3 regions of the Streptomyces sp. NPDC059851 genome follow, and region 3 is predicted to be linked to each of the others. Evidence: riboswitches for the same ligand, from Rfam matches in the RefSeq annotation. Region 3 holds a riboswitch; each other region holds the start of a gene.
The links. A riboswitch is a leader RNA that binds a small molecule or an ion and turns the genes downstream of it on or off. The one in region 3 is predicted to bind cobalamin.
Positions count from the first base shown of each region.

Region 1: it holds a riboswitch for cobalamin, as region 3 does, so the genes downstream of both, ACFV7Q_RS01765 (ABC transporter substrate-binding protein) here and ACFV7Q_RS28890 (energy-coupling factor ABC transporter permease) in region 3, are expected to answer to the same signal.
Region 2: it holds a riboswitch for cobalamin, as region 3 does, so the genes downstream of both, cobN (cobaltochelatase subunit CobN) here and ACFV7Q_RS28890 (energy-coupling factor ABC transporter permease) in region 3, are expected to answer to the same signal.

Region 1 covers NZ_JBHWJJ010000004.1:1,516-4,780, forward strand. Annotated here, with positions in the region: gene ACFV7Q_RS01760 (FecCD family ABC transporter permease) at 1-423, opposite strand, end outside; gene ACFV7Q_RS01765 (ABC transporter substrate-binding protein) at 420-1,421, opposite strand; cobalamin riboswitch at 1,457-1,593, opposite strand; tRNA gene ACFV7Q_RS01770 (tRNA-Trp) at 1,795-1,868, opposite strand; gene ACFV7Q_RS01775 (sigma-70 family RNA polymerase sigma factor) at 2,239-3,265, shown strand, end outside.
Region 2 covers NZ_JBHWJJ010000077.1:15,769-19,033, forward strand. Annotated here, with positions in the region: gene cobN (cobaltochelatase subunit CobN) at 1-2,108, opposite strand, end outside; cobalamin riboswitch at 2,141-2,303, opposite strand; gene cobG (precorrin-3B synthase) at 2,676-3,265, shown strand, end outside.
Region 3 covers NZ_JBHWJJ010000110.1:17,371-20,635, forward strand. Annotated here, with positions in the region: gene ACFV7Q_RS28885 (flavodoxin family protein) at 45-800, opposite strand; cobalamin riboswitch at 1,112-1,310, shown strand; gene ACFV7Q_RS28890 (energy-coupling factor ABC transporter permease) at 1,338-2,030, shown strand; gene ACFV7Q_RS28895 (energy-coupling factor ABC transporter substrate-binding protein) at 2,036-2,440, shown strand; gene cbiQ (cobalt ECF transporter T component CbiQ) at 2,442-3,191, shown strand; gene ACFV7Q_RS28905 (energy-coupling factor ABC transporter ATP-binding protein) at 3,188-3,265, shown strand, end outside.

The DNA of each region.
Region 1 (3,265 bases), on a different contig from region 3:
CGCGGCCGCGGGCACCCCCGCCCCACCCGCGGCGCCCGCCGTCCCGGCTCCCGCCCCGAGGACGATGACCAGGACGGCGCCGGCCGAAGCGCCAGAGGAGGCGCCGAGCAGGAACGGATCGGCGAGCTGGTTGCGCACGAGGGCCTGCAGGACCGTGCCGGCCACCGCGAGCCCGCCTCCGACGACGGCGCCGAGGAGCACCCGCGGCATCCGCACGTCCCACACGATGGAGGCGAACGCCCCGCCGCCCGGCCCCGGTCCGCGGAGCACGAGGTCGAGTACCTGGCCGGGAGCGATCCGGACCGGCCCCAGGGCGAGCCCCGCCACGGCGGACGCGAGGAGTGCGGCGGCGAGGAGGAGCAGGACCAGGGCGACGGGCGGGCGCGCGCCGCGGCGGGTCCCCCTCGTCCCGGGCCGGGTCACGGGGCGTCGGGGTGGAGCTGGCGTCCCAGTGCCTCGACGGCGTCGGCGACGCGCACGCCGAGGACGGCCGAGGACAGCGGCAGCACCGCGAACCGCCGGTTCTTGACCGCGGGAACCTCCGCGAGCGCCGGATCGTTCAACAGGCGCTGCTTCTTGGCTTCGACGGTGGTGCCGCCGTAGTCGTAGATGAGGACGACCTCGGGCTTGCGCTCGATGACCTTCTCCCACGACACGTCGCCGAAGGTGTCCTTGAGGTCGGCGAAGGTGTTCGTCCCGCCCGCGAGGGAGACGATCTCGTTGCCGATGCCGTGGCCGCCCGAGGTGAAGGCACTGTCCTCGCCTGAGTCGTAGACGAAGACGGTGGGCCGGGCCCGGTCCTTCACCCGGTCGGTGACGGCTCCGATACGGCGCTGCTCCTCCGCAATGAGCCGTTCGCCCCGCTCGGGGACGCCGAAGGTGCGGGCGAGCTCGGTGATCTCGGTCTTCAGCTGGTCCAGGCCCACCGGACCACCGGTGCAGTACTCCACGTTGAGCCGGGTGTTGATGCCCGCCTTGGCGAGCGTCTCGCGGTCGCGTCCCTGCGCCTTGTCGAAGGCGCTGGTGTAACCGCCGTAGACGAAGTCCGGGTTGGCACCGAGGAGCACCTCCTTGGACGGGTACTCCTCGGCCAGCACCTTGATCCGGTCGTACGCGGGCCGGTAGGCGGGCAGCACGGCGTCGTCGAGGTAGGCGGTGCCCGCCATCCGGTCCTGCAGGCCGAGGGCGAGCAGCAGTTCCGTGGCGTGCTGGTTCATGGTGACGGCCCGCTGCGGCGGGGCCTGGTAGGTGCTGCTGACCCCGCAGTTCGTGGCGGTGTACGGGAACCCGGGCGCGGCGGCCTCCCCCGCGGCCGTACCCGGCCCCGGCCCGCCGGGCCCACCGGGCCCGTCGCACGCGGCGAGCGGTATCAGGAGGGGAAGCGGGGCAAGTGCGCGCAGCAGGGCGCGGGAACGCGACATGGCGAAGCCTCTCCGGGGGATCCTCGTCCCCTGGTCGACGTGAAGAGGCGGCACGTCAGTATCTGGCTCCCGGCTCCGCGAGGGGGCCGGTCACAGTGGCGGGACCGCACCGGATTCGCACCGGTTTCCTGTCCTGCACCGCCGAGTTGGTCCACACCAGTTTGCCAGACCGCCACGACCGGCCGATGCGGCCGCCGCCCCTCCCGGAGACGACCCACCGCCCGGCCCATCGGACGCCTAGATCATTTGGGGGGAACGTGGGTGGTGGGGGCGGGCAGTGCCGACGGAACGCCGGCGGGTCCTGACCAACGCCACTGCGCAGTGGAATGCGGAAGGCCCAGGTCCACCTACCCGACCCGGGCCTTCGCCACAGCAGGGGCGACAGGATTCGAACCTGCGGCATTCGGTTTTGGAGACCGACGCTCTGGCCAGCTGAGCTACACCCCTTTGGTGAGGACAACCATGCCATGGCGCGGCGAGAAGATCCACTCGATTAAGGGTGCGTGTCCGCAGGAGCGGCGTCACGGCCCACTTCCCTGCCCCGGGGCGACGGCCTCGGCGGCGGGCACGACCGCCCCACCGCTGCCCGCCGACAGGGCTCTGGTGGATCCCGCTGGTGGCGCCGCGGGGGATCAGGGCCTCGGCTCCGGTCAGCGGGCCCCCACCAGGCCGGTGGATGTGGGCGGTGTCCGGCGAGGGCGGGACGCCCCGGACCTGTTTTCGAAGATCTCCTCCGAATAACTGTTATCCGGTCACCGCTCGACGGTCTCCCAGGTATCGGGCATCATCGACCGCCGGTACGGACAGGGAACCTCATATGACTACACAGCACACGGCAGAGCTGGTCGCGGCCGCCCGCGCGGGCGATCCCCGCGCGCAGGACGAGCTGGTCGGCACCTACCTGCCGCTCGTCTACAACGTCGTCGGGCGTGCTCTGAACGGGTCAGTCGACGTGGACGACGTCGTGCAGGACACGATGCTCCGCGCACTCGACGGTCTGGGCACCCTCCGCTCGGACGACAGCTTCCGGTCCTGGCTGGTGGCGATCGCGATGAACCGCGTACGGGCGTACTGGCAGGCCCGCCGCACCGCTCCCGGCGAGAGCGGCCTGGAGGCGGCCTGGGAACTCGCCGACCCGGGGGCCGACTTCGTGGACCTGACCGTCGTGCGGCTCCAGCTGGAGGGCCAGCGACGCGAGACGGCCCGTGCCACCCGCTGGCTGGAGCCCGACGACCGGGCGCTGCTGTCGCTCTGGTGGCTGGAGTGCGCGGGTGAGCTGACGCGGGCCGAGGTGGCCGCGGCGCTGGAGCTGTCCCCCCAGCACACGGCGGTGCGGGTCCAGCGGATGAAGGCACAGCTGGAGTCGGCCCGGGTGGTGGAGCGGGCGCTTGAGGCGCACCCTCCGTGCGAGATGCTCCAGTCGGTGACGGCCGGCTGGGACGGGCTTCCGTCCACGCTGTGGCGCAAGCGAATAGCCCGGCACGCCCGGGAGTGCATGCGGTGCGCGGGGCTGTGGGGCGGGCTGCTCCCGGCGGAGGGACTGCTGGCGGGCCTGGCCCTGGTGCCGGTCTCGGCGGTCCTGCTGGACAGCGTACGGTCGGCGGCTGCCGCGACGGGCGGCTTCGCCCCCGCTGGCGCGGCCTACCCGGCCTACCCGGGCGGCGACGGTGGCACGGGCGCCGGCGCAGGTTTCGGCAGCACGGGCCCCGGCGGGCCGGGCTTCGGCATCCCGGGGGGCGGCGACACGGAGCTGGCCGACGCCGCCACGCAGCTGACGCCCACCGTCTCCGCGAACGGCGGCCTCGCGGAGCCCGACCCGGCCACGGTCGGCGGCCGCAGCCTGC
Region 2 (3,265 bases), on a different contig from region 3:
CCCCAGATCTGGCGGGCGCGCAGGATCGCCAGGACCAGGTTGACGCGGGACGCGCCGGTCGGGGCACCGCCCAGGACGTGCAGGCCGTCGCGGATCTGGGCGTCCTTCACCTCGCACAGCCAGCCGTCGACGTGCAGCAGGAAGTCGTCGAAGCCGTCGTCGTCCGGGCGCTCGTCGAGCCCCAGGTCGTGGTCCAGCTTCGCCGCCTGGATCAGCGTCCAGATCTGCGCCCGGATCGCGGGGAGCTTCGCCGGGTCCATGGAGCTGATCTGGGCGTACTCGTCCAGGTGCTGCTCCAGGCGGGCGATGTCGCCGTACGACTCCGCACGCGCCATCGGCGGCACCAGGTGGTCGACCAGGGTGGCGTGCACGCGGCGCTTGGCCTGGGTGCCCTCGCCCGGGTCGTTGACCAGGAACGGGTAGACGAGCGGCAGGTCGCCGAGCGCGGCGTCGGGCGCGCACGCCGCCGACAGGCCGGCGTTCTTGCCCGGCAGCCACTCCAGGTTGCCGTGCTTGCCCAGGTGGATCATCGCGTCGGCGCCGAAACCGCCGTCCTCGGCACGGGCCTGGATCCACCGGTACGCGGCCAGGTAGTGGTGCGAGGGGGGCAGGTCCGGGTCGTGGTAGATCGCGATCGGGTTCTCCCCGAACCCGCGGGGCGGCTGGATCAGGACCAGCAGGTTCCCGCGGCGCAGGGCGGCGAGGACGATGTCGCCCTCCGGGTTCTGCGAGCGGTCCACGAACATCTCACCGGGCGCCGGACCCCAGTGCTCCTCGACCTGCTCGCGCAGCTCGGCCGGCAGTTCGGCGAACCACCGCCGGTAGTCGGCGGCCGGGATCCGGACCGGGTTGCGGGCGAGCTGCTCCTCGGTCAGCCAGTCCTGGTCGTGGCCGCCGGCCTCGATCAGGGCGCGGATCAGCTCGTCGCCGTCACCGGACAGCAGGCCCGGGATCTCCTCGGCGGGGCCGAAGTCGTAGCCGGCGTCCAGGAGGGCGCGCAGCAGCACCATCGCGCTGGCCGGGGTGTCGAGGCCGACCGCGTTGCCGATCCGCGAGTGCTTCGTCGGGTAGGCGGACAGGACCAGCGCGATCTTCTTGTCGCCGCGGGCGATGTGCCGGAGCCGGGCGTGGCGTACGGCGATCCCCGCGACGCGGGCTGCCCGCTCGGGGTCCGCCACGTAGGCGGGCAGACCGTCCTCGTCGAACTCCTTGAACGAGAACGGGACGGTGATCAGGCGTCCGTCGAACTCGGGCACGGCGACCTGCGTCGCGGCGTCGAGCGGCGACAGGCCCTCGTCGTTCTCCTCCCAGGCGCTGCGCGACCCGGTCAGGCACAGGGCCTGCAGGACCGGCACGCCCAGCCGGGCGAGCGCGCCCGCGTCCCAGGACTCGTCGTCGCCGCCGGCGGAGGCGGTCGCGGGGCGGGTGCCGCCGGCTGCGAGCACGGTGGTGATCACCGCGTCGGCCGCCTCCAGGGCGGTCAGCAGCTCCGGCTCCGGGGTGCGCAGGGAGGACACGTACAGCGGCATCGGGGATCCGCCCGCCGCCTCGATCGCGTCGCACAGCGCGTGCACGAAGGCCGTGTTGCCGCTCATCTGGTGGGCACGGTAGTAGAGCACTGCGATCCGCGGGCCGGCCGCGGCGGTGGACGCCGCTGCCGCCGGCTCCGGGCGTTCCAGGGCGCCCCAGGTGGGGGCGGCGGCGGGCGGCTCGAAGCCGTGCCCGGTGAGCAGGACGGTGTCGGACAGGAAGCGGGCCAGCTGCTCCAGGTTGGCGGGGCCGCCGTGCGCCAGGTAGGCGTGCGCCTCGGCCGCGATGCCGATCGGGACCGTCGACGCCTCCATCAGCTGTGCGTCCGGGGCCTGTTCGCCGGTCAGCACGACGACGGGGCGGGTCTGCTCGGGGGCCAGCAGCAGGTCCAGGCCGTCCTGCCAGGCGCGCAGACCGCCGAGGAGGCGCACGACGACCAGGTCGACGCCGTCGAGGAGGCCGGGGAGGTCGTCGAGGGGAAGGCGGGAGGGGTTCGCGAACCGGTACGGCACCGGGCCGTCCGCGGCCGCTCGGGCGCTGAGCAGATCGGTGTCGGACGTCGACAGCAGCAGGATCATGCGGCGGCAGGCCTTCCTCGGGGTTTCCGCGCCCCGGGCAGTGAGGACGGCGGGAGTTCCTGACTCACCCGGGTCGGCGGCTGCTCTGCCGGGTTCACAGTGGCGGGACCGCGCCGGAATCGCACCGGGCTTCCTCCCATGTCGCCGTCCTCGGCGATGAGCGGGCCGAATGGCACGCCGAAGGTCATCTTAGGTGCCGCTGCCCCGGCCGGGGAGTGGGGGTCGCGGCGCCGGCGCCAGGCGGGGCGGGAGAGGCCCATGAGCCGGTACCGCCCCTGGTGGGCGGGGGCGCGGGGGACTCCGGCGGGGCGTGCGCGGTCGTGCGTGTGCGGTTGTGCGGCGGGGCGTGGGGCGGGCGTGCGCGGTCGTACCGCGAAGTGCGCGGCGGCGGTGCGCCGGAGTGCGGAGGCGGGGGCGCGGCGGGCACGTGGCGGGGCGGCGGCTGGAGACGGGCCGTGGCCGGGCCGTGGCCGGGTGGGGGTGCTGGGAGGAGGCGGTGGTGGCCGCAGGTCGGGGGTGGTGACGGCCACAGGTCGAGGGTCCGGATTCGTGGGTATGCTCGCCGCCATGCCCACACCCCCCTCCGCCCCCGCAGCACGGGACGAACCCGTCATACGGGAGCGCGGTGACGCCTGCCCCGGCGCACTGCGCCTCCACGCGGCCGACGACGGGTACCTGGCCCGGGTGCGGATCCCCGGCGGGATGCTCGGCGAGGAAGCGGCCCGGCTGCTCGCCGACGCCGCCGACCGGCTCGGCGACGGGCACATCGACCTCACCTCGCGCGGCAACGCCCAACTCCGCGGGCTAGGCGCGAGCTGCGGCGGCGAACTGGCCGAGGTACTGGACCGGGCCGGGCTGCTGCCCACCCCCACCCACGAGCGGGTCCGCAACGTCGTCGCCTCGCCGCTGACCGGCCTGGACGGCCGCGGCCTGCCCGACGTGGCCCCGTGGGTGGCCGAACTGGACCGGCTTTTGTGCGCCGACCCCGACACGGCAGCCCTGTCGGGCCGCTTCCTGTTCGCCCTCGACGACGGCCGCGGCGACGTGGCCTCATTGGATGCGGACGTCACCGTCGTCGCCCGCGACGCCGAACACGCCCTCCTGTACGTCGCGACCTCCCCGGCCGCACCGACTGCCGTCCCGGCCCCTGTCGACGC
Region 3 (3,265 bases):
CCCGGGCACCCGTCCGCCCGGTCGGGCCGCCGGGGTCCGGGGCGTCAGCGGTGTTCGGGGTTGGGGAAGTCGAAGCGGCAGCCGGCGTCCCATGCCGAGCGCTGGTTGCCGTGGGCGGGGACGCCGCCGGAGCGCTTGAGCAGGGCGGCCAGGTGCATCAGGTTCCACGACATGAACGCCGTGTTCCGGTTGGTGAAGTCGTTCTCCGGGCCGCCCGAGCCCGGGTCGAGGTACGAGGGGCCGGGCCCCGCCTCGCCGATCCAGCCGGCGTCGGCCTGTGGCGGGATGGTGTACCCGAGGTGCTGGAGGCTGTAGAGGACGTTCATGGCGCAGTGCTTCACGCCGTCCTCGTTGCCCGTGATCAGCGCCCCGCCGACGCGCCCGTAGTAGGCGTACTGGCCCTGCTCGTTCAGGAGCGACGAGCAGGCGTAGAGCCGCTCGATGACCTGCTTCATCACGGAGCTGTTGTCGCCGAGCCAGATGGGCCCGCACAGCACGAGGATGTCGGCGGCCATGATCTGGCTGTACAGGACGGGCCACTGGTCGGTTTCCCACCCGTGCTCGGTCATGTCCGGCCAGACCCCGGTGGCGATGTCGTGGTCGACGGCGCGGATCAGCGAGGTCCGGGCGCCGGCCGCCTCCATGACCGCGCGGCTCCGCACGATCAGGCCTTCCGTGTTGCTGGTCTCCGGCGAGCGCTTGAGCGTGCAGTTGACGTAGACGGCGGTGAGGTCGGAGTAGTCGAACGCCCCGGCGTTCGCCCCCGGCTGCGGTGTTGCGGTGTCGTGTTCGTCGGCCACCTTCCCAGCCTGCGGGCCAGCCGGGCCGTCCGGCGACCGGAAGGCGCCCGTCCGGGGGCGCCCGTCCGGGGGCCGCCCCTCCCGGCCGCCCACTGCGCGCTCCCCGGCGGCGCCGGTTGGAGCACAGGAACGGAAGGGCGCCGCAGCACGCGCCGGGCCCCGCTACCAGTCGCTCCGTGCAGGAAGTTCCTTGGCCCTGCCACCGTTTCGCCCGCGCACCGGGGGCGCGTCGGCCCACCACGGGCGTGAAGCGGAATCCCCGGGCCCAAGGGCCGGTGCGGATCCGGGTTGTTAGGGATCCATGGAGCGGATTAGGGTCATCACGCCTTGGTGTACGGGAAACCGGTGGAAGACCGGTGCGGCCCTCGCCACTGTGAACGGGAAGTCCGGCTCCACTCCTGCGGGAAAGCCACTGGGCAGCGCGGGGAGGGACCCGCACCGCCCGGGAAGGCGGAGCCAGGGCATCAGTACCCGTGAGCCAGGAGACCGGCCAAGGCGCGTTGTCCATCCACGAGGTGCTGGAGAGGTCTCCCACTCATGCATATAGCCGAGGGGTTCTTGCCCCCTTTGCACGCGGCCGCCTGGGGCGCCGCGTCCGCTCCCTTCGTCGTCCACGGGGTACGGGCCCTCACCCGCGAGGTGAAGGCCAACCCGGAGAGCACCCTCCTGCTCGGCGCGTCCGGAGCGTTCACCTTCGTCCTGTCCGCGCTGAAGATCCCGTCGGTGACGGGCAGCTGCTCACACCCCACCGGGACCGGGCTCGGTGCGATCCTGTTCCGGCCGCCGATCATGGCGGTGCTCGGCACGATCACCCTCCTCTTCCAGGCGCTGCTGCTCGCGCACGGCGGACTGACCACCCTCGGCGCCAACGTCTTCTCGATGGCCATCGCCGGGCCGTGGTCCGGGTACTGCATCTACCTGCTGCTGCGGCGGCTCAACGCCCCGCTGATGGTGTCGGTGTTCTTCGGCGCCTTCTTCGCCGACCTCGTCACCTACTGCGTGACCTCCGTGCAGCTGGCGCTGGCCTTCCCGGACCCGGCTACGGGCTTCTTCGGTGGGCTCGCGAAGTTCGGCGGCATCTTCGCGGTCACCCAGATCCCGCTCGCCGTGAGCGAGGGCCTGCTGACGGTCCTGGTGATGCGGCTGCTGATGCAGTCCAGCAAGTCCGACCTGGTCCGGCTGGGCGTCGCGAAGCTCGCCGGCCGCTCCGAGCAGAAGACGGCGGTGTGACGCCCATGAACCCGAGCCGGAACACGAAGATCAACGGTCTGCTGCTGCTCCTGGTGGCGGCGCTGGCCGTGCTGCCGCTCGCCCTGGGCCTCGGCGAGGGCAAGGAGGAGCCGTTCGCGGGTGCCGACGCGCAGGCGGAGGCGGCCATCAGCGAGCTGAAGCCGGATTACGAGCCCTGGTTCTCCCCGCTGTACGAGCCCCCGTCCGGGGAGGTCGAGTCGGCCCTGTTCGCCCTCCAGGCGGCGCTGGGCGCGGGCGTGCTCGCGTACTACTTCGGGGTCCGACGGGGCCGTCGCCAGGGTGCGGCGGCCGCGGCCGCGGGCACGCCCTCCGCCGACACCGCACCGGCACGGGCCTCCGCATCCACGTCCGCATCCACACCCGCAGCGGCGCCCGCCTCGGAGTCGTAGCGTGCTGCCCATCGACGTGGCTGCGCACGGCAGCCGCTGGCGGGGCCGGCATCCGTTGGAGAAGGCACTGCTCGGACTGGGTCTGACGGTCAGTGCCCTGTGCCTGCCGGCCTGGCCCGGCGGGCCGCTCGTGGCTGCCGCGACCCTCGCCGTGCTCCTCGGGCCGGCCGGGGTCGCCGGGCGGCAACTGTGGCGGGCCTTCCGGATCCCGCTGGGGTTCTGCTTCACCGGGGCGCTGCCGCTGCTGGTCGCGGTCGGCGGCCCGGCGGGCCCGGTCTCCCTGGCCCCGGACGGGCCGCGGCTCGCCACCGAGCTCCTGCTGCGCACGTCGGCGGCCTCGCTCGGAGTCCTGCTGTTCGCGTTCACCACACCGGTGTCGGACGTGCTGCCCCGGCTGGCCCGGGCCGGGGTGCCGGCGCCGGTGGTGGACGTGGCGCTGGTCATGTACCGGATCGGGTTCCTGCTGCTCGACTCCCTCGCCCAGGTGCGGCGCGCGCAGGCCGCCCGTCTGGGGCACGCGGGCCGGGCGGCGGCCTGGCGCTCGGTGGCGGGGCTCGCCTCCACCTCGTTCGTACGGGCCTTCGACCGCGCGGCGCGGCTCCAGTCGGGCCTGGCCGGGCGCGGCTACGACGGCGCGCTGCGGGTGCTCGTCCCCGAGGCGACGCTGTCATGGCGATTCCTCGCCGCCTCGGCGGCCCTGCTCGCGGCCGTGGCCGCACTGACACTCACCCTGAAGGGGCTGTACCCGTGAACGCGTTGGTGGAACTGGCCGGGGCCGGCTATGCGTACGAGGACGGCCCGGCGGTGCTGACCGGGGTGGACTTC